4 regions of the Bordetella genomosp. 5 genome follow, and region 1 is predicted to be linked to each of the others. Evidence: predicted binding sites of a transcription regulator. Region 1 holds the regulator's gene; each other region holds the start of a gene.
The links. Region 1 encodes FNR, which switches genes on or off when oxygen is low (the NO sensors DNR and NnrR bind a similar motif). Its sites were predicted from a motif close to TTGATNNNNATCAA; they were not measured.

Region 1 (5,670 bases):
ATTTCCTTCATGGTGTCCACGCTCGCGATGGCGGGCGGCCTGATCTACAGCGGCGCGCTGGGCACGGGCGAGGCCAGCGCCTCGGTGCTCGCCGTGCTGCCGGCGCTCGCCGGCATGGCGCTCGGTGGCTGGCTGCGCCAGCGCGTCAGCGAAAAGGCGTTCAAGCGCGGCTTCTTCATCGCTTTGTTTTTGCTGGGGGGACACCTCCTGTTCGCAGGCTGAAGGCTGCTGGCCGACGGCGAACACGCAGCGAGGTGCATCGGCATGGGGTATCGCGTTCCGCTTGCGGACCTCGATACCCCGCTTTTTTTGTCGCGCGGTCGGGCCGTGCAATAAGATGACGGCTCGCATCTCCCTGTCAGGCTTTCCATGTCCGATTCGCATCTCGACCTCAGTCAGGCCCCCGAGGGCCACCTCACCGAAACCCTGGAATCCAGCGAGTCCGTCTATCGCGGCCGTTTCCTGCACATCAAGAACGACATGGTGCGGTTGCCCAACGGCAACGTCGCCTCGCGCGAATACGTGGTGCATCCGGGCGCGGTCGTGATCATTCCCCTGCTCGACGACGGCCGCATTCTGCTGGAGCGCCAGTTCCGCTACCCGGTGGGCCAGGTGATGACGGAGTTTCCGGCCGGCAAGCTCGATCCGGGCGAAGACCCGCTCGCCTGCGCCAAGCGCGAGCTCTTCGAAGAGACCGGCTACACCGCCGGCGAATGGGCCAAGGCGGGCATCCTGCACCTGGCCATCGCCTACTCCACCGAGATCATCCACATCTATTTCGCCCGCGGCCTGCGTGCCGGCGAACGTCAGCTCGACGACGACGAATTCCTCGACGTGCGCAGCGCCTCGGTCGACGAGTTTCTCGCCGCCTGTCAGCGCGGTGAAGTGACCGACGCCAAGACGCTCACATGCACCCTCTGGCTGCAGAACGCGCTGAGCGGCGCGTGGTCCCTGCCGTGGCAAGCGGCCTGACGCCGCCGGCGCAAGGGAACGCCGATCCGGCGGCTCCGAGCCATCGCGTGACGCTGCAGCCGTCGGGCTGGCAGTACGACGCACCGCAGGGCCAGTCCCTGATGCGGGCCGCGCGCGCGGTCGGCATCAGGCTGCCGAGCTCCTGCCGCAACGGCACCTGCCGCGCCTGCATGTGCATGCTGGTCAGCGGCGAGGTGCGTTATGAGATCGAATGGCCCGGCGTGACGCGCGAGGAGCGCGAAGAGGGCTGGATGCTGCCCTGTGTGGCGCACGCGCAAAGCGATGTGGTGCTCGAGGTGCCCGACGCGGTGCGTATCGAGCCTGCTTCGACCGCGCCGCGCCAGCGCCTCACCGGCGCGCAGCGCTGAAGATCCGCGGTCTCAGGGCTCGATCGGCAGGCACGGCGCGCCTTTGGGCAACGGTGACGTGGTGTCGCCGAGCAAGGCCCGCGCGCCGCACGTCGAGCCGAACATGGCCGTCGAACTGTGTCCCACGCCCACGACCTGCTGCGCCTGATGCCGCGTGGCGGGCCAGTCGGTGTGCCGCTGCGCCAGCCAGGCCTCGTAGCGCCAATAGCCGGTGCCGCGCGCCCAGCGCGTGGCACCCTGGGCCTCGGCGCCGCAGGTCTTGTCGAGATACTGGTGTTCGGGATTGTTGTCGGCGCTGCCCAGCAGATAGGTCACGTTGCGCTGCAGATATCGCGCGGCGAGTTTGAGCGGATCGGTGACCGACGAGTACGGCGGCATCTGGTCCGGCCCATACTTGTACTGGGTGTAAGTGGGACAAATACCGCGCTCATAGGGGGCGAAACCGCGGCCATCGGCGCGCGGCCGCTCCGGCGTGAGGTACAGATACGACGACGGGTTGGCCACCACGTAGCGCAGGATCAGGCCCGTCTTGCGCAAGGACTCGTCGGCATCGTTGAGCACGGCGTAGCGATGCACCAGCTGAGCGCCGGCGGAGTGGCCGGCGATGACCAGCTCGCGCAGGGCGGGCAGCCGGCCCTGCGCCGTGAGCTCGCGCGCCAGATCGTCGAGCACCTGGATCGAAGTCACGGCGGGTGGGCGGTCCTTCAGGGTCATGCTGGCCGCGCCGTCTTCCCAGCTGGCGCGACGCCATGCCGGCATGCGTCCGAAGCCGGCATCGATCGCGCTGGCGAACTTGGGCGCCACGATGAGCGTGTCGTCGGCGCGTTCCGGGTTGGCGTGATAGAGCTGCGCGACCGATTCGAAGGCGCGATTGGCGTCGCGCGTGACGCCATGGACCACGATCACGACACGGCGGATGCCGCGCAGATCGTCTTCCTGGAGATTCTTGCTGGTGTAGACCGGAAACGCATAGCGTCGGCCGGGTTTGCCCAGCTCGATCGGGCGCCAGGGCGGCGTGGTGACCGGCGCGGGCACGACCGGGGCGGCGTAGGGATCATGGCCTTCGGCGGGCTGGCCGGCGAGCTGGGCGTGGGCTGGCCACGCGCAGCAGAGCGCGGCCAGCGCGGCCGTGGCGGGCCAGCACGTGCGCGGCGCGTTCAGCAATGTTCCTGGCCCAGCAGCTCGAGCAGGGCCGCGTGATCGAGGATGCGCACTTCGCGCTGGTTGATGCGGATCAGGCCCTCGCGCGCAAAGCGCGACAGCAGGCGCGAGACGGTCTCGAGCGTGAGGCCCAGGTAGTTGCCGATCTCTTCGCGGCTCATGCGCAGCACGAATTCGCTCGAGGAGTAGCCCAGGGCGGCGTAGCGTTGCGACAGGTTGAGCAGGAAGGCGGCCACGCGCTGCTCGGAGCGCATCGAGCCCAGCGTGGCGAGCATCTGATGCGAGCGCGAGATCTCGCGGCTCATCAGGCGCCGGAACTGCTGCTGCAGGCTCGGCAGATGGGTGGCCACGCGATCGATCTCGGGCAGGCGGATGACGCAGACCTCGGAGTCTTCGAGCGCGACGGCGTTGGAGACATGGCGGCCTTCGATCATGCCGTCGAAACCCACGATCTCCCCCGGCAGGTGAAAGCCGGTGATCTGCAGTTGTCCCGACGCGTCTTCGAGCTGGGTCTTGAGCGAGCCGAAGCGCACGCCATAGACCGCGTCGAGCGGGGCGTCGAGCTCGTACAGCGGCTTGCCCTTTTCGACACGCACGCGTTCCTTGACCAGGTCGTCGAGCTTTTCGACTTCGCTCGCGGCCATGCCGACGGGAATGCAGACGTGACCGAGCATGCAGCTCGAACAATGTGCGGCATCCGGCGAAATGGCAACCCGTTTTTGCATAGTGACCTCGAGGCTTGAACACCGGCTTTGAGCTAGGCCCGCCGGTTGGTGTTACGTCTGGCGCGCACGCGAGTGTGCGTACCAAATGTGTATAGCGTCGTTACATTGTAGTCCCGCTGGCGCCATCGTAGCGACTCCGGGTGTCAGCGGTGTGATGACGCGCCCGGATTATGTGTAGCGACCCTTTGGTCGCAAGGCCGGGCGCGACGCGACGCGGGGTGGTCTGCGCGCGGCTTCGCACGCGCGAGGCCGTGGGTTGTGCCGGGACGCGTCTCGCGTGTAGTGTATGCCGGGTGCAAGTCGTAGTTCGGCGCTGGACGCCCCCACGCAAATAGGGCAGTGGGTCTTGAAAACCCCACTCGCGTCCGCATATTCAGGTCATCGAGCCGGCTGATCCATCTTCGGCGTGGCTCTCTTCATAGCCAACGACCATCATGCGATTCGACAAACTTACGACCAAGTTCCAGCAAGCCCTGGCCGACGCGCAAAGCCTGGCCGCCCGTAACGACCATCCCTACATCGAGCCGCTGCACGTGCTGGCCGCTCTGCTGGGCGACGCCGACAGCGGCGCGACCAGTCTGCTGGCGCGTGCCGGCGTGGCCGTCAACCGGCTGCAGCCCGCGCTCGACCAGGCCCTCAAGAACCTGCCGCAGGTGCAGGGCAGCGATAACGTCCAGGTCGGCCGCGACCTGCAGGGCGTGTTCACGCGTACCGATAAAGAGGCGGCCCGCCGCGGCGATACCTACATCGCCAGCGAGCTGTTCCTGCTGGCGCTCGCCGACGACAAGAGCGACGCCGGCCGCATCCTGCGCGAAGCCGGCCTGCAGAAGAAGGCCCTCGAAGCCGCCATCGACGCGGTGCGTGGCGGTCAGAACGTCAACGCCGCCGAAGGCGAGTCCAACCGCGAAGCGCTGTCCAAGTACACGCTCGATCTCACCGAGCGTGCCCGCGAAGGCAAGCTCGATCCGGTGATCGGCCGCGACGACGAGATCCGCCGCACCATTCAGATTCTGCAGCGCCGCACCAAAAACAACCCGGTGCTGATCGGCGAACCCGGCGTGGGCAAGACCGCCATCGTCGAAGGGCTGGCGCAGCGTATCGTCAACGACGAGGTGCCCGAGTCCCTGCGGGGCAAGCGCGTGCTGTCGCTCGACCTGGCCGCACTGCTGGCCGGTGCCAAGTTCCGTGGCGAGTTCGAAGAGCGCCTGAAGGCGGTGCTCAAGGAGCTCGCACAGGACGACGGCCAGAACATCGTGTTCATCGATGAGCTGCACACCATGGTCGGCGCCGGCAAGGCCGAGGGCGCCATGGACGCCGGCAACATGCTCAAGCCCGCGCTGGCGCGCGGCGAGCTGCATTGCATCGGCGCGACCACGCTCGACGAATACCGCAAGTACATCGAAAAAGACGCCGCGCTCGAACGCCGCTTCCAGAAGGTGCTGGTGGGCGAGCCCGACGTCGAGTCGACGATCGCGATTCTGCGCGGCCTCCAGGAGCGCTACGAGCTGCACCACGGCGTGGACATCACCGACCCGGCCATCGTGGCCGCGGCCGAGCTGTCCAATCGCTACATCACCGACCGCTTCCTGCCCGACAAGGCCATCGACCTGATCGACGAGGCGGCCGCGCGCATCCGCATGGAAATCGATTCCAAGCCCGAGGTGATGGACCGGCTCGACCGCCGCATCATCCAGCTCAAGATCGAGCGCGAAGCCGTCAAGAAAGAAACCGACGATGCGTCGCGCCGGCGTCTGGCCGTGATCGAGGAAGAGCTCGAGAAGTTGCAGCGCGAGTACAACGACTACGAAGAGATCTGGAAAGCCGAAAAGGCCGCGGTGCAGGGCGCGCAGGCCATCAAGGAAGAGATCGACAAGGTTCGTGCCGAGATGGCCGAGCTGCAGCGCAAGGGTCAGTTCGACAAGCTCGCCGAGCTGCAATACGGCAAGCTGCCCGAGCTCGAGGCGCGCCTGTCGGCCGCCGATAGCGCCGAGCAGGCCGCCGAGAAGCAGGACACCGACAGCGGCAAGCCGCGCCTGTTGCGCACCGAGGTCGGCGCCGAAGAAATCGCCGAGGTCGTGTCACGCGCCACCGGCATTCCGGTGTCCAAGATGATGCAGGGCGAGCGCGACAAGCTGCTCAAGATGGAGGAGTTCCTGCATCGCCGCGTGGTGGGGCAGGACGAAGCCGTGCGCCTGGTCGCCGACGCGATCCGCCGCTCGCGCGCCGGCCTCGCCGATCCGTCGCGTCCGTATGGTTCGTTCCTGTTCCTGGGCCCCACCGGCGTGGGCAAGACCGAGCTCACGCGCGCGCTGGCCGAGTTCCTGTTCGACTCCGAAGAGCACCTGATCCGCATCGACATGAGCGAGTTCATGGAGAAGCATTCGGTGGCCCGCCTGATCGGCGCGCCCCCGGGCTATGTGGGTTACGAAGAAGGGGGCTACCTG
Region 2 (5,670 bases), on a different contig from region 1:
CGGCACGCACGCTCGCCGAATTCATCGCGCTCGCCAAAAGCCGGCCGGGCCAACTCAACTATGCCTCGTCCGGTCTGGGCACGCAGCAGCACTTTGCCGCCGAGCTGTTCCAGCAGGCAACCGGGACCCGCATGGTTCATGTGCCCTACAAGGGCAGTGGTGCGGCCCTGGCCGACCTGATGGCTGGCCTGGTCGACGTGAACTTCGACACGGTGCCCACGGTGCAGCAGCACATTCGCGCCGGCACGCTCAGGGCGCTTGCCGTCACGACGCGCGAGCGCGTCGCCGGCCTGCCCGATGTGCCCACCGTCATCGAAGCCGGCGTGCCCGACTACGAGATCGGCGCCTGGTACATGCTGATGGGACCGGCGGCGCTGCCGCCCGATATCACCGCGACCCTCGCGAAGGCCGTCAACGAAACCATTCGCACGCCGGAGGTGGCGACCAAGCTGCTCGGGCTGGGCGTCGAAACCGCGGGTGGCACGCCGGAAGCCGCCCAGCGCTATCTCGACAGTGAAATCGCGCGCTGGAAGGCGCTCGCCATCGACAAGGGCCTGCGCGCCCGCTGAGGAACTTCCATGACTATCCAGCATCTTCCAAACCTGTCGCGGCTGCTGCACGGCCTGTTGGCGGGGGCGCTCTTCCTGGGCATGGGTGTCGCCCGCGCGCAGGCGCCCGAGGCGCCCGCGCCGATCTTGTGGCGCATGGCGACCTCCTGGCCCGTCGCCCTGCCGCTGCTGCACGAGACGGCGGCCGACTTCGCCCAGACCGTCGCGGCGGCATCGGGCAACCGGCTGCGTATCGAGCTGATTGATCCGGCCAAACATGGCAAACCCGCGGGCCTGCTTCAGGCCGTGCAAGCGGGCGAATTCGATCTGGCGCACACCACGGCGCAGTACTACGCGGCGCAGGTGCCCGCGATCGACTTCTTCACCGCCGTCCCGTTCGGGCTCACGCCGCTCGAGCAGGAAGGGTGGCTGCACGAGGGCGGGGGCCAGGCCTTGTTCGAATCCATTCTGGCACCGCGCGGCATCCTGCCTTTGACGGCGGGGCACACGGGCATCCAGATGGGCGGCTGGTTTGCCAAGGCCATTCGTTCGCCGCAAGACCTCAAGGGGGTGCGAGTCCGTGTGTCGGGCTTCCCGGGGCGCGTTCTCGCCCGTGTGGGCGCCGTGCCCGTCAACCTCCCGCTGGGCCAGATCATTCCGGCCTTCGCCGCGGGCCAGATCGACGCGGCGGACGTCGTGGGCCCGGCCATCGATGCGACGCTGCCGCTCAAGCAATATGCGCCGCACTACATCGCGCCGTGGCATGAGCCGGACGTCGCCATGCACGTCTTCATCGATCGCGCCAGGTTTCTGGCGCTGCCGCCCGACCTGCAGGTAATCGTGCGGCAGGCGGCGCAGGCGGCGGCACTGCGCTCGGCGGCACGTGCCAATGACCGCAACGCGGTGGCCCTGGGCCAGCTGGAGGCGGCCGGGATCCGCGTGAAGGCCTTCCCGGCGTCCGTGCTGAAGGCGCTGCGCGAGGCCACGCAGACCGAGCTCGACGCGTCCGCTCAGGCCGATCCGGAGGCTCGCCGCGTGATCGAGAGCTGGAAAGCCTACAAGGCCCGCGTCGCGCCCTACAGCCTCCAAGCCGACATGGCGGTTTTCAACGTGCGCTGATCGGCCACACCAAGCGCCGGCGGGCTTCCCGGCCCCCGGCCCACACCCCATTCAGCGAGGTTCTTATGCGTCGCTTATCGTTGGCCCCCTGGGGCATTCTGCTGCTGCGCCTGACCATCGGTGGTCTCTTCATCGCGCATCTCTATTGGAAGTTCTTCCTGTTGCCCGGCGGCGTCTCGCAATGGATCCAGTTGCTGCACAACAACGGCTATGGCCCGCCGGTCGCCTGGTATAGCCTGACCGCGGAGTTCGCGGGCGCGATTCTGATCACGGCCGGTATCGGCACCCGGCTCTTCAGCCTCTACGCCTTGCCTTTCATGATCGGCGCCGCGCACTTCTGGGCGGTGCGCAAAGGCTTCTTCTTCACCAATGCCGGCTCGGAGTTGCCGGTGGTGTGGGCGGTCCTGCTCGCCGCTCAGGCGCTGCTCGGCCCGGGGCGCTGGGCGCTGCAGAACGCCCTGTGGCCCGAAGGCACCCGGCGTGTGCCGGGCGGCGTGCATGAGGGGGGCATGGCCTGAGGCGTGTCCGGCCCGGGCTCCGGGCAGGGTGGGGGCGGCCGCACGCGTAGGTGGGCGGCCGCCGTCGTTATGCGCCGTCGTCGGAGGCGGGAGGCATCCGGCTGAACGCGCGGACCATGTGGGCGATGTGGTCGAACTCTTCGCGGGCAGCGCTGGCCCAGGCCGGGATTTCGAAGGGGCCGTCGGGCGGGGTGTCGTCGACATGCGTGCGCAGGTCTTCGATCAGCTCCAGCGCCATGGTGGTGGCCTGCTCATGGCCGCGGGTGGCCAGCGCGATGGCGACCGCAAGGGTTTGCCGCAAGGCCAGCAGGCGGCCGTCGAGTTCGTCGTTCATCGCAAGCTTCCGTTTCAAAACCCCATTTTACGGTTTCGCCGCGGCCGCGAGCCGTGGCATTGCGCCAGATCAAAACCGGCGGGTCAGTCGCCACCGATAATCGTTGCATGCCGACCTCGACCCTTCGCGTGGCGGCATCTGCCGCCATGACCCACGCACACACGCCACTCGTTCCCCTGTCCATTGCTCCCGTGACCCGCTCGGCCATGCCGCCCGAGCCGCAGGCGCAGCGAGATCAGAACCTTGCCCAGCAAGATCGCCCGGGCCTAGATCAGGCTGCCATCCCGGCGCCGGCCTTCTCTCCGGAATTGCTCGCGCGGATGTCCAAGAACGGGCCGCGCTACACGTCGTATCCCACCGCGGATCGCTATACCCCCGCGTTCGGCCCCGACGACTACCAGGCCGCGCTGCAGGTGCGGGCGCGTACCCCGGGCCAGCCGCTCTCGCTCTACATACACATCCCGTTTTGCGAGTCGGTCTGTTACTACTGTGCCTGCAACAAGATCGTCACGCGTCACCACGACCGAGCGAGCCGATACCTGGCGGCGCTCGAACGCGAGATCGCGCTGCATACCGCGGTGCTCGGCGAGGGCGAGCCGGTCTCGCAACTGCATTTCGGCGGCGGCACGCCCACCTTTCTGTCGGACGACGAGCTAGACCGCCTCATGCAGGTGCTCCGGGCGCGCTTCGCGTTTCAGCCCGATGCCGAGATTTCCATCGAGGTCGACCCGCGCACGGTCAGCGCCGAACGTCTCGCTCATCTTGCCCGGCTGGGCTTCAATCGCCTGAGCCTGGGCGTGCAGGATTTCGACGAGGCCGTGCAGCGCGCCATCCACCGGGTCCAGCCGTTCGAGCAGGTCGAGGCGCTGATGCGCAGCGCGCGCGAGCTGGGTTTCGCGTCGATCAATATGGATCTGATCTACGGCCTGCCACTACAGAGCGCCGCGTCGTTCGCTCGCACCATCGCCCTGGTGGGGGCGTTGCGGCCCGACCGGATCGCGCTGTATGCCTACGCGCATCTGCCCGAGCGCTTCAAGCCACAGCGGCGCATTCTCGATTCCGACCTGCCCGATCCCGCGACCCGGGTCGGCCTGCTGGGCAGCGCCATCGCCGGCTTTCTGGAGCTCGGCTACGTATATATCGGCATGGACCACTTCGCCCTGCCCGAAGACAGCCTGGCGCGCGCGCGTGCCTCGGGCCAGTTGCAGCGCAACTTCCAGGGCTACAGCACCCAGCCCGACTGCGACCTCGTGGCGCTGGGGGTTTCATCCATCGGCCGCGTGGGCTCGGTCTACGCCCAGAACGTCAAGACGCTGGATGCCTACTACGAACGGATCGAGGCAGGCCGGTTCGCCACCGAACGAGGGCTGCAGTGCACGCCCGACGACCTGGTCCGGCGCGACATCATCATGGCGCTCATGTGCCGTGGCGAGGTCGATCTGGCCGATCATGTCTCGCATTGCGGCGGTACCTGCGGAAGTGCCTGTCGCCGCAGCGACACGGACCGCGTGGCCGAGCAATATCCGACCGAGCTCGCCCGCCTGCGCGAACTCGAAGCGCTCGAGTTGTGCTCGCTCGACGGGTCGCGCGTGCGCGTGACGCCGCAGGGCTGGTATTTCGTGCGCGCGATCGCCATGACGTTCGACCGCCGTCTGCGTGACGACGCCGTGGCGGGCCGGTATTCGCGCATCGCGTGACCCCAACGGCGAGGCGACCGGGCCACCGGCGCCTTCGCCAGCGTGAACCGGTACTGCCCCCTTGAAGGCCGGGCAGCATCGGTTCGCGGCAGGGTTCAGATCACTTCGCGCTGGAATTTTTCTCGCAGATATAACGCCAGCGCGAGGTCGTCGGCCAGGCCAAGCTTTTTCATCGCGCGCCGCTTGTGCGTGCTGATGGTTTTTTTGCTGCGCGACAGCCGCGCGCCGACCTGCGTGACGGACAGGCCCTGCGCAATCTGACGCAGGATCTCGAGCTCGGCGCGCGTGAGCCGCTCTTCCGGATGCGAGGGCCGGGCCGCCTGGATCATTCCGCTCTTGCAGCTCCAGAACGTGACCGGATCGACCGAGATCCGCCGGATCAGTTCGGGCAGAAGCTCGACCGGCGCGTGCTTGGGCAAAAAGGCATTGGCGCCGGCCTGAAACGCCGCGAACTCGACTTCGGCCTGGCGGCCCGCCGAGCAGGTGATCACCGCCATGGACGGATCCTGCCGCTTCAATCGGCGGATCAGGTTGCCGCCGTCGGCGGGCTGGCCGGGCAGGAAGAAGTCGACGATCGCCGCGTCGCAGGCGTTCTGACGCAGGAAGTCACTGAGCTGGTCGGCACGGGTCTCGGCCCAGCGCACGTCCATGTCGTGCTGCAGACGCAGATACGCGGCGACGCCCAGCGCGGTGGCGGGGTGGTCGTCGAGAACGGCGATCCGCAACTTGGGGCGTGGGCCCATGGTGTGCCGGCGTACGACGTAAGGAGGGGCAGGGCGGTTGGGGGGATCGTCTTGCATTCTTGCTTGGGACATGAAACACCCTCTGGTAATGGATCGGCCTCCCGGGCGGGGCGGCCTGTCTGTGCATGAGCCAGACGTTACCGGGCGGCGACGCCCTTGGCGCGCCTGTGCGGGAGCTTCAGATTTGTCTGACAGAACTATCGGACGAAGAGAGGGGCCGAATGCTCCTAAGTCCCGCGCCTGCTACGCGCGGGCAGGGAAATCCCGGAGGACTGGTGCGAAAAGTGCTACAATTCTTGATGTATCGGGTACTCCGGTCGTGAAGTCCGTGCTGGCGCGATTCGCCGGCCTGCCATTTCCGACTCGTGCCTCAGTTTGCTAGCAGTCCCGTTTTGTCCGGCCCGGCGCACAGGCGCGGGCCCATTCAGGTGAATCCAGGCACACGCCATGTTTGTCCTTCCGACACGAACTACGACCGGAATTCTTCGCCCCAAGTCGCGTCAGTGATTCGAGCGTTGGGTTTTGGTGTCGGCAGACAACAGACTCTTCAAGCAAGCAGGCAAAGAACGCGGCTCACAGGCCGCGTTTGTCGTTTTTAATCCAGGAAAATCTTCGATGGTACAAATCACATTGCCGGATGGCTCGCAGCGCCAATACCCGGGACCGGTCACGGTCGCCGAGGTCGCGCAGTCCATCGGTACCGGCCTGGCC
Region 3 (5,670 bases), on a different contig from region 1:
CGTGGGCCTGGAGCTGGTGCACACGCAGGACGGTCGGCCCGCCGACCCGGCGGCCCGGGTCGAGCTGATGGACCAGACCATTGCGCTGCTGGCCCGGGGCAACCCGGCGCGGCCCATCTTCATCCCCAACGATCCGGACATCCGCCGCCATTGGGCCGACGTGGAGCACTATTGGCACGACGTCATGCGGCCGGCCGCGTTCGAGGCGATCCGTGCGCGCGAAGCCGACCCCTATCTCGCCACGCTGCAGGGCTTCGTGAGCAAGGCCGATACGCTCGTGCGCATGATCGAACAGGACAACGCACGCAAGACCACCCTGCTGCGCCTGTCGCAGGGGGTGCTCGCCGCCATCAGCATCGCCGGCACGCTGGCGATGGTCTACCTGCTCTACCTGTGGATCATCTCGCCGCTGCTGCGCCTGCACAGTGGCCTGCGGCGCATGGCGTCGCGCGACTTCAGCGTGCGGCTGCCGATCGAAACCAACGATGAATTCGGCGTCGTGGCGCACGGCTTCAACCGCATGGCGGGCGAGATTCAAGACCTCTACAGCGATCTCGAGAAGCGCGTCGACGAGAAGACGCGCCAACTCGCCGCGCAGCATCGCGACATCAGCACGCTCTACGACGTGGCGGCATTCCTGAACCAGCCCAATGATGTCGAGACCCTGTGCGACGGCTTTCTGCGGCGCGTGATGCAGCAGGTCGGCGCGACCGGCGCCAGCGTGCGCAGCCTGGACCCCGACAACGGTCAGGTCAATCTGATGCACGCCATCGGACTGGGCGCCGACCTCGCCGCGGCAGAACACTGCATGCCCGTGGACGACTGCCATTGCGGCCAGGCCACCCTGATGCCTCAGGCCAGCGTCGTACACGACTTCCGCTACGCGCCGCCCGCCAGCGGCCCCGACTGCCGGCAGGCGGGCTTTGCCAGCGTGGCCGTCTTTCGCATCGAAGCGGGCGCCACCGTGTTCGGCTCTTACTCGCTGCACTTCGACACGCCACGCACGTTGGCCGACTCGGAGCGCCGCTTGCTCGAAACGCTCGGGCAGCATCTCGGCGTCGCACTGGAAAACCGGCGGCTTGGCGCGCAGGCCAGCCAGCTCGCCGTGGTACAGGAGCGCGGGCTCATGGCGCAGGGCCTGCATGACAGCCTGGCCCAGGGCCTGAACTTCATGAATCTGCAGTTGCAGATGCTCGACGACGCCGTGCGGCGCGGCGACACCGCCGAAGTGGACGAGATCCTGCCACTGCTGCACACCGGTCTGGACGAAAGCTACAAAGACGTGCGCGAGTTGCTCAGCAACTTTCGCACGCGCCTCACGGGTGGCGACCTGCAGGCGGCGATCAAGGACACCGTGGCGCGCTTTCGCCGCCAGACAGGCATCGAGACGACGCTCGACATCGGCCCGGCACGCAGCGCGCCGCTCTCACCCGATTCGCAGCTGCAGATTCTGTTCATCCTGCAGGAGGCCCTGTCGAACGTGCGCAAACACGCCGAGGCGAGCCGCGTGTCGGTTACCGTGGTAAACGATCGCGACTTCACGCTCGAGATCGCGGACGACGGCATCGGCTTCGACACCGGCGACGTGGCCGGCCGCGGCGACGCGCACATCGGGCTGCACATCATGCATGAGCGCTCGGCGCGCATGAACGCCGTGATAAAACTCGACTCCCGGCCCGGCCAGGGCACCCGCATCACCGTGACGCTGCCCGGCAGCGAGCGCGCTCCCCTCTGATCCCGTTTATGCCGATCCGCATTCTCCTCGTCGACGACCACACCCTGTTCCGCTCCGGCGTGCGCCTGCTGCTGCAGCGCCAGCCCGATTTCGTGGTGGTGGCCGAGGCCGGCGATGGCGTCGAAGGCCTCAAGCGCGCCAAGGAGCTGCAGCCCGATGTCATTCTGCTCGACCTGAATCTGCCCGGCCTGTCGGGTCTCGAAACCCTGCAGTTGCTGGCTCAGGATCTGCCCACCTGTGCGGTGATCATTCTCACGGTGTCGGAAGAAGGCGAAGAGCTGGCCCAGGCCTTGCGCGACGGCGCTCGCGGCTTTCTCGTGAAAAACATCGACGCGGAGGCGCTCACCACCGCGATCCGGCGTGCGGCGGCCGGCGAATCGGTCATCGCGCCGAGCATGACCGGCAAGCTCGTCGATCAGTTCCGCGTACAGGCGAGCGCCGCCGGCGCTCATGCACCGGCCGGCACGGCCGCCGCGCCCGTGGGCCGGCATCGCCTCACCGCTCGCGAGATGCAGATCATCCAGTACCTGGCTCGGGGCGACAGCAACAAGACCATCGCTCGCGAACTCGATGTGAGCGAAAGCACCGTCAAGATCCACGTGCAGAACGTGCTCAAGAAGCTCAACCTCACCAGCCGCGTGCAGGTCGCGGTGTATGCCGTGGAGCACGGGCTGAACGGCGAGGGCTGACGCGGCGGCGCACCGGCGGACCGGCGCACCGGCGGACCAGCACAACGGCCTGCCGCGTTCGCGATGACCGTATCGACGCCCTTTGATGCAGGTCAACCTGGCGCGTGCAACGGCGCGTCGGCAGGGGTCTTGATCACCATATGTAGTGATAGAGTTCTTCGAACCAACTACATCTGGTGGCGCAATGAAGATCGAGCATATCCGCAAGCGCGATGGCCGCAATGCCGCGTTCGAACCCGGCAAGATCGCCGCCGCCATTGCCGCCGCCGGCCGCAGCACCGATGAGTTCGATCAGGACACCGCGCAGCGACTGGCCGGGCACGTGGTGGCCCGGCTGGCGGACACGCCGCTGCCCGATGTCGAAACCATCCAGAATCACGTCGAAGAAGCACTCGTGCGCGCGGGTCACTGGCGCACGGCGCGCGCCTACATCGTGTATCGCGAGCAACACGCCAGGCTGCGTTCGCTGCGGCACACGCTGGTCGATGTCGAGAGCGCGATGGAGGAATATCTCGATCAGCGCGACTGGCGCGTCAACGCCAATGCCAACCAGGGCTACAGCCTGGGCGGTCTGATCCTCAATGTCGCGGGCAAGGTCACGGCCAACTACTGGCTCTCGAGCGTGTATGCCCCGGAAGCCGGCCAGGCGCATCGCGACGGCGATCTGCACATTCACGACCTCGACATGCTGAGCGGCTATTGCGCCGGCTGGTCGCTGCGTCAGCTGCTGGTCGAGGGCTTCAACGGCATACCGGGCAAGGTCGAGTCACGCCCCGCACGCCATATGTCGGCCGCGATCGGGCAGATTGTGAATTTCCTGGGCACCCTGCAGAACGAATGGGCCGGCGCGCAGGCATTCAGCTCCTTCGATACCTACATGGCCCCGTTCGTGCGACGCGATGCGATGAGCTATGAGGCGGTGCGCCAGTGCATGCAGGAGCTCATCTACAACCTCAACGTCCCGAGCCGCTGGGGCACCCAGACGCCCTTCACCAACCTGACCTTCGACTGGACCTGCCCGGCCGACCTGCGCGAGCAGATTCCGTACGTGGGCGGCGAGGAGATGCCGTTCGCCTACGGCGATCTGCAGGCCGAGATGGACATGATCAATCGCGCCTACATCGAGGTCATGATGCAGGGCGACGCCAAGGGCCGCGTATTCACCTTCCCGATCCCGACCTACAACATCACGCCGGATTTCGACTGGGACCATCCCAACACCACGCTGCTGTTCGAAATGACCGCGCGCTACGGTCTGCCGTACTTCCAGAATTTCTTGAACTCGGATCTCGAGCCGCACATGGTGCGCTCGATGTGCTGCCGTCTGCAGCTCGATCTGCGCGAGCTGCTCAAGCGCGGCAACGGCCTGTTCGGCTCGGCCGAGCAGACCGGCTCGGTCGGTGTGGTCACCATCAACTGCGCGCGGCTCGGCTATCTGCATCGTGGCGACGAACCCGCCCTGCTGGCGCGTCTCGACCACCTGATGATGCTGGGCCGCGACGTGCTCGAGACCAAGCGCAAAGTCGTGCAGCGCTACATCGATCAGGGCTTGTATCCCTATACCCGCCGCTATCTCGGCACGCTGCGCAATCACTTCAGCACCCTCGGCATGAACGGCATCAACGAAATGGTGCGCAACTTCACGAGCGACGCCGACGACCTCACCACGCCCGCGGGTCACGCCCTCGCAGTACGGCTGCTCGACCACGTGCGCCTGCGCATGACCGAGTTCCAGGAAGAGACGGGGCATTTATACAACCTCGAGGCCACGCCCGCCGAAGGCACGACCTACCGTTTCGCACGCGAAGACCGCAAGCGCTATCCGGCCATCCTGCAGGCCGGCACGCCCGCGCAGCCCTACTACACCAACTCCAGCCAGCTTCCGGTCGGGCATACCGACGATCCGTTCGAAGCGCTGGCGTTGCAGGAAGAGCTGCAAGGCAAGTACACCGGCGGCACGGTGCTGCACCTCTACATGAACGAAGCCGTGTCTTCCGCCGACGCCTGCCGCGAGCTGGTGCGGCGGGCGCTCACCAACTTCCGCCTGCCCTACATCACCGTCACGCCGACCTTCTCGATCTGCCCGGTGCACGGCTATCTGCCGGGCCATCACGAGTTCTGCCCCAAGTGCGACGGCGAATTGCTGGCCCGCCAATCGGCGTGCTGCGCCGCCTGAGCGCCCCCCCCCGCGCGGGCAGGCCGCCCGCCTTCATCCGCAAGGAGTCATGACATGCAGACCCTCACCACCCTCATCCCGGCCGGCACCGGCAATGCGCCCGTGCTCGACGACAGCCAGCGCGTGCGCTGCGAAGTCTGGACCCGCGTCATGGGCTATCACCGTCCCGTCACGTCGTTCAACACCGGCAAGCAAGGCGAGTTCAATGAGCGCCGCTTCTTCACCGAACAGCGCGGCTGATCCGCCCGCCGTGGGCGGGCTCACGCGCTTCTCCACGGTCGACTGGCCCGGCACGCTCGCGGCCGTCGTCTTCATTTCCGGCTGCCCCTGGCGCTGCCACTACTGCCACAACGCCGAGCTGCAACAGCGCGCCGCCCCCTATGCGTGGGACGACGTGAGGGCCTTTCTGGGCACGCGGCGCGGCCTGCTCGACGGGGTGGTGTTCAGCGGCGGCGAGCCGCTCTCCGAGCCCCGCCTGGGCGAGCTGGCGGGCGAGACCCGCGCGCTGGGCTTTCGCCTGGGGCTGCACACGGCAGGCATCTACCCGCGCCGTTTCGCCGAACTGCTGCCGCGGCTCGACTGGGTCGGGTTCGACATCAAGGCCGACGACGCCGGATACGACAGCATCACCGGCCGGCGCGGCTCCGCCCGGCCCGCGCGGGACTGCCTGGACCGGCTCCTCGCTTTCGACACGGCATTCGAATGCCGCATCACCTGGCATCCGGACTGGCTGCCCGAAACCCGGCTGCTGGCCCTGGCTGCCTCGCTTTCGCAGCGTGGCGTGCGCCGGTTCGCCGTCCAGAACGCGCGCCACGATGCCCAGCATCGGCCCGTGTCGCGCCTGAGCAGCGCCACCGAAGCGGCCCTGCATCCACTGTTCGATTCTTTCAGCGTGCGATGACACCGCATCGACACGCCTCGCTCGTTTCCTTTCCGGACGCCTCGCGTCCGCTACCCCTTTCCAGGGAAGGCACATCATGACTTGGTTGAAACCGCTCGTCCTTGCAGGTCGCGACCTGCTGCCCATCGTCCAGGGAGGCATGGGGGTGGGCATCTCGGCGCATCGCCTC
Region 4 (5,670 bases), on a different contig from region 1:
AGGCCGGCCGAGACCAGGTTGGTCTTGCGATCCTTGTTGAAGGTGTCGAGGTAGGGCTGATGCTGGAAGAAATTGGCGTCGAGCTGCTTGTCGGCCAGTTGCAGGTTGGGCTGCACGTAGTCGGTGAACACCTTGATGTCGAGCTCCACGCCTTCTTTGGCCAGCACGGGCTTGACCACTTCGAGGATCTCCGCATGGGGCACCTGGGTGGCGCCGATCGTGAGCTTTTCGGCGTGCGCCGCGCCCGTGGCCAGGACCAGGGCCGATGCCACCAGGGCCGACCGGATGAAGGAGAAACGCATGATTTGCCTCGTTGATGTGTCGTGAAATACGGGGGTTGCGGCCCGCGCCGACGGGGTCCGGAAGTGTCCGCCCCATGGCCGGCCGTTGCAAAAACGACCCCAATTTACCTGAATGCCCGCCTTTTGTCGGGCATAAGGACATGGGTTTACGGCATATGACAGCCGAGGCGATTACAATCTGCCGTATGCTTGCCACCATGCCTGTCCAGACATGGGCGCAGGCATTTTTTCCACCTTTTTTTCGGCTCGTATATATCACTGCCATGACCGACACCCCCGACCCTGCCGCCGTAATGTCTCCTGCTGTCAAAGCCGCCGTTCTTTCGGAAGCCCTGCCGTATATCCGACGATTTCACGGCAAGACGATCCTGGTGAAATACGGTGGCAATGCCATGACGGAAGAACGATTGCAGCGCAGCTTCGCGCACGACGTCGTGCTGCTGAAGCTGGTGGGTCTGAATCCGGTCGTGGTGCACGGCGGCGGTCCGCAGATCGATGACGCCCTGCGCCGTATCGGCAAGCAAGGCACCTTCATCCAGGGCATGCGGGTCACCGATGCCGAGACCATGGAAGTGGTCGAGTGGGTGCTGGGCGGCCAGGTCCAGCAAGACATCGTGATGATGATCAACGAAGTCGGCGGCAAGGCCGTGGGCCTGACCGGCAAGGACGGCATGCTCATCCAGGCCCGCAAGAAGCTGATGGACAACAAGGACAACCCCAACGAGCCGATCGACATCGGCTTCGTGGGCGACATCACCCAGGTCGAGCCCGCCGTGGTCAAGGCCCTGCAGGATGACCAGTTCATTCCCGTGATCTCCCCGATCGGCTACGGCGAAGACGGCACCGCCTACAACATCAACGCCGACGTGGTCGCCGGCAAGATGGCCGAGGTGCTGGGCGCCGAAAAGCTGCTCATGATGACCAACACCCCGGGCGTGCTCGACAAGAGCGGCAAGCTGCTGCGCAGCCTGTCGGCCCAGACCATCGACGAGCTGTTCGCCGACGGCACGATCTCGGGCGGCATGCTGCCCAAGATCTCCTCGGCGCTGGATGCCGCGAAAAACGGCGTCAACTCGGTCCACATCGTCGACGGCCGCGTGCCGCACTGCCTGCTGCTGGAGATCCTGACCGACCAGGGCGTCGGCACGATGATCAGCTCGCACTGATGGCGTTACGGCGCCTTCTGCTGCGGCCCGCGGCGCGCATACGCCGCGGCCGCCGCGTGTCCGAGGCCGGCGGCGCCGGCCCCGGGCACGGTGGCCGGCTCTGGCTGTTCGATCTCGACAACACGCTGCACGACACCTCGCACGCCATCTTCCCGCAGATCGACGCGGGCATGACGCGCGCGGTCATGACGGCGCTGGGCGTCGAGGCCGACGAGGCCAACCGGCTGCGCAAGCTCTATTGGCAGCGCTACGGCGCGACCATGATCGGCCTGGTGCGCCACCATGGCGTAGACCCGCACGCGTTTCTGCGCGACAGCCATGATTTCGACGTAACCACGCTGGTGCGCGCCGAGAAAGGGCTGCCCGCCATGCTGCGCGCCCTGCCCGGGCGCAAGGTGCTGCTCACCAACGCGCCGCTCGATTACGCCCGCGCGGTGCTGCGCCACATGGGCATCCTGCGCTACTTCGACAGCCTCTGGGGCATCGAAGAGATGCGCCTGCACGGCGAGTTTCGTCCCAAGCCCTCGGCGGCGCTGCTGCGCTACGTGCTGGCGCGCGAAGGCGCCACGCCGCGCCAGACGGTGCTGGTCGAAGACACGCTCGACAATCTGCGCAGCGCGCGCCGGATCGGTCTGCGCACGGTGCATGTGTACCATCCCGGCACGCCGTTCGCCCGCGGGCACAGGTCACGACCTTCGTACGTCGACTTGCGGGTAAACTCGGTTACAGACCTGCTGCTGCGCCGCCGGCCGCTGCGCGGCTGACCCCGCGTCCCCTACCCCGTCCGTCCCGCATACCCAGCCCGTCCCATGGCGAAACCCGGCGAGAGAAAAACCCAGATCCTGCAAACGCTGGCCGAAATGCTGGAGCAGCCGCATGCCGCCCGCATCACCACGGCCGCGCTCGCCGCGCGCATGCAGGTGTCGGAGGCCGCGCTCTACCGTCATTTCGCCAGCAAGGCGCAGATGTTCGAGGGCTTGATCGAGTTCATCGAGACCACGCTGTTCACCCTGGTGAATCAGATCAGCGCGGCCGAGCCGCAGGGGCTGGGCCAGGCGCGCAAGACGGTATCGATGCTGCTGGCCTTCTCGGAACGCAACCGCGGCATGACGCGCGTGCTCACCGGCGACGCCCTCGTCACCGAAGACAACCGGCTGCAGGACCGCATCAACCACATCAACGACCGCATCGAGGCCACCTTCAAGCAGTGCCTGCGCAATGCGGTGACCGACGGCGGCCTGCCCGAAGACGCCAATGTGGCGGCGCACGCCAGCCTGCTCACGCATCTCGTGCTGGGCCGCTGGCTGCGTTATGCGCAGAGCGGCTGGCGCGTCACGCCCACCGCCATGCTCGACGACCAGCTGCGGCTGGCGCTGGGATGAGCGCGATGGCGTCGTCACCACGTCACGCTTTCCTGCCATCATCCCGGCCGATCCTGCACGCCTGTTGAAGGCGCCGCGGCGCGGTGACGGCCCGATAAGCCGGACCGGCCACGTGTCATTGGGCTTGCGGTCCGGGCGAACCGGCCAGCATAATCGCACCTGATCCGGCCCTTCAATAGCCGCTTCCGCTCGCCCTTGACCTGCATCAATGCGGGTTTTCCTTAGTACTGCCAAGCTAGTCCCGTGTTCTGACGTTGCTAGTACAGCATTTCTTACGTGGCTGGCACCGTCTTCTGACGTCGATTGACCTAGATCGGAGATGGATATGACTGCGCAAGCCGCTGTCCCTGCCCCACAAGTCCCCAAGAAGAAGATACCGATAGGCCTTGTGGCCGGCCTGCTGGCGCTCATCATCGTATTGATGCTGCCCATGCCCGCCGACCTGCCGCCCGCGGGTCATCGCATGATCGCCATCCTGGCGTTCGCGGTGGTCGTGTGGATCACCGAGGCGGTGTCGTACGAAGCCAGTGCCATCATGATCACCACCTTGATGGCCTTCCTGCTGGGCACCGCGCCCACCATCAAGAATCCCGAGGTGCTTTACGGCACCTCGGCGGCCATCAGCATGGCGCTGACCGGGTTCTCGAACTCGGCGCTCGCGCTGGTCACCGGCGCGCTGTTCATCGCGGCCGCCATGACCTTCACGGGGCTGGACCGGCGCATCGCGCTGGTCACGCTCTCGCGCATCGGCACCAGCACCACGCGGATCATGATCGGCGCGATCGCCGTCACCATCGTGCTGAGCCTGGTCGTGCCGAGCGCCACCGCGCGCAGCGCCGCCGTCGTGCCCATCATGATGGGCGTGATCGCCGCGTTCGGCGTGGACAAGCGTTCCAACATCGCCGCCGGCATCATGATCATCGTGGCCCAGGCCACCAGCATCTGGAACGTCGGCATCCAGACCGCCGCCGCCCAGAACCTGCTGACCAAGGGCTTCATGGAGAAGATGCTCGGTGACCGCGTGTCGTGGGCCGAATGGCTGATCGCCGGCGCGCCGTGGTCGGTCATCATGTCGGTCGTGCTCGTCTTCATCGTGCTCAAGCTGCTGCCCCCCGAAGCCGACAACATCGCCGGCGGCAAGGAAGCGGTGCAGGCCGAACTCGACGCGCTCGGTCCCATGACCGGTCCGCAGAAGCGCCTGCTCGGCGTGTCGCTCATGCTGCTGATGCTGTGGGCCACCGAGAAGTCGCTGCACAACTTCGACACCACCTCGACCACCTACTTCGGCCTCGTGCTGCTGCTGCTGCCGCGCTTCGGCGTGATGACATGGAAGGACGTGCAAAGCCGCATTCCGTGGGGCACCGTGATCGTGTTCGGCGTGGGTATCAGCCTGGGCACCGCCCTGCTCACCACCCAGGCCGGTCAATGGATGGGCAATCAGGTCGTGACGCACACCGGCCTGGATCACCTCGGCCCGCTCGCGATCTTCGCCATCCTGTCGGCCTTCCTGATCGTGATCCATCTGGGCTTCGCCAGCGCCACCGCGCTCACCTCGGCCATGCTGCCGATCCTGATCTCGGTGCTGGCCACGCTGCCGGGTGAATTCAACCGGCTGGGCATGACCATGCTGCTGGGCTTCGTGGTGAGCTACGGCTTCATCCTGCCCATCAACGCACCGCAGAACATGGTCTGCCTGGGTACCGAAACCTTCACCGCCAAACAGTTCGCCCGCGTCGGCATCATCATCACCATCGTCGGCTATCTGCTGATGCTGGTGTTCGGTGCCACCTACTGGCGCTGGCTGGGCTGGATGTAAGGAGTCATCATGAAAATCGCCATCAACGAAGCCATCGCCTACGGCGAGCGTCTGCTGGCCGCCCAGGGGGTGCCCGCCGACATCGCCCGCGACGTCGCCGAACACCTCGTCGAGTCCGACCGGGTGGGCTACACCAGCCACGGCCTGTCGATCCTGCCGAACTACGAACGGGTGCTGCGCGAAGGCTTCGTGCGCGCCGACGGCCGGGCCGAGCTCGTCAACGACCGCGGCACGCTGCTCGCCTTCGAGGGCAACAGCGGCTTCGGCCAGCACGTGGGCAAGACCGCCATCCAGCAGGCCATCGCGCGCACGGCCGAGCATGGCCAGTGCATCCTGACCCTGCGCAACACGCACCACCTGGGGCGCATGGGCTACTACGGCGAGATGGTCGCCGCGGCCGGCCAGATCCTGCTGGCCTTCACCAACGTGATCAACCGGTCGCCCACCGTGGCGCCGTTCGGCGGCGCGCGCGCCTGCCTCACGACCAATCCGCTGTGCTTCGCCGGCCCGCTGCCGGGCGGCCGGCCGCCGATCCTGGTCGACATGGCCACCAGCTCCATCGCGGTCAACAAGGCCCGCGTGCTGGCGACCAACGGCCAGCCGGCGCCCGCCGGCGCGCTGATCGATGCGCAGGGCAATCCCACCACGGATCCGGGCGCGCTGTTCACCGATCCCCCCGGCGCGCTGCTGCCCTTCGGCGGTCACAAGGGTTATGCGCTCGGCCTCGTGGCCGAGCTGCTGGCCGGCGTGCTGTCGGGTGGCGGCACGATCCAGCCGGAGCATCCGCGCAATGGCGTGGCGACCAACAACATGTTCGCCATTCTGCTCGATCCGCAGGTCGATTTCGACGCCGACTGGCGCACGCAGGAGGTCGGCGCGTTCATCGACTACCTGCAGGCCTGCCCGCCCCAGCCGGGCGTCGACCGGGTGCAGTACCCGGGCGAGTACGAGGCCCACAATCGCGAGCTGAACCGCGATGCGCTGACCTTCGCGCCCGCCATCTG

Region 2: hemN (oxygen-independent coproporphyrinogen III oxidase) is a predicted target of FNR. The motif match lies at 2,579-2,592, and genes of this name have one in related genera.
Region 3: CAL25_RS23340 (ribonucleoside triphosphate reductase) is a predicted target of FNR. The motif match lies at 2,507-2,520, and genes of this name have one in related genera.
Region 4: CAL25_RS03075 (DASS family sodium-coupled anion symporter) is a predicted target of FNR. The motif match lies at 3,046-3,059, and genes of this name have one in related genera.

Annotation. Positions count from the first base shown of each region.
Region 1 is NZ_NEVP01000007.1:224,027-229,696, reverse strand. Features, by position in the region: gene CAL25_RS13040 (sulfite exporter TauE/SafE family protein) at 1-222, shown strand, start outside; gene CAL25_RS13035 (NUDIX domain-containing protein) at 370-972, shown strand; gene CAL25_RS13030 (2Fe-2S iron-sulfur cluster-binding protein) at 1,020-1,340, shown strand; gene CAL25_RS13025 (hypothetical protein) at 1,353-2,462, opposite strand; gene fnr (fumarate/nitrate reduction transcriptional regulator Fnr) at 2,498-3,226, opposite strand; gene clpB (ATP-dependent chaperone ClpB) at 3,661-5,670, shown strand, end outside.
Region 2 is NZ_NEVP01000004.1:42,192-47,861, forward strand. Features, by position in the region: gene CAL25_RS05705 (Bug family tripartite tricarboxylate transporter substrate binding protein) at 1-569, shown strand, start outside; gene CAL25_RS05710 (TRAP transporter substrate-binding protein) at 579-1,667, shown strand; gene CAL25_RS05715 (DoxX family protein) at 1,733-2,185, shown strand; gene CAL25_RS05720 (hypothetical protein) at 2,253-2,519, opposite strand; gene hemN (oxygen-independent coproporphyrinogen III oxidase) at 2,840-4,216, shown strand; gene CAL25_RS05730 (response regulator transcription factor) at 4,312-5,031, opposite strand; gene thrS (threonine--tRNA ligase) at 5,575-5,670, shown strand, end outside.
Region 3 is NZ_NEVP01000017.1:55,180-60,849, forward strand. Features, by position in the region: gene CAL25_RS23330 (type IV pili methyl-accepting chemotaxis transducer N-terminal domain-containing protein) at 1-1,735, shown strand, start outside; gene CAL25_RS23335 (response regulator) at 1,744-2,424, shown strand; gene CAL25_RS23340 (ribonucleoside triphosphate reductase) at 2,609-4,600, shown strand; gene nrdD (anaerobic ribonucleoside-triphosphate reductase) at 4,655-4,840, shown strand; gene CAL25_RS23350 (anaerobic ribonucleoside-triphosphate reductase activating protein) at 4,806-5,501, shown strand; gene CAL25_RS23355 (NAD(P)H-dependent flavin oxidoreductase) at 5,578-5,670, shown strand, end outside.
Region 4 is NZ_NEVP01000001.1:661,206-666,875, reverse strand. Features, by position in the region: gene CAL25_RS03095 (MetQ/NlpA family ABC transporter substrate-binding protein) at 1-302, opposite strand, end outside; gene argB (acetylglutamate kinase) at 566-1,468, shown strand; gene CAL25_RS03085 (pyrimidine 5'-nucleotidase) at 1,468-2,232, shown strand; gene slmA (nucleoid occlusion factor SlmA) at 2,278-2,850, shown strand; gene CAL25_RS03075 (DASS family sodium-coupled anion symporter) at 3,176-4,666, shown strand; gene CAL25_RS03070 (Ldh family oxidoreductase) at 4,676-5,670, shown strand, end outside.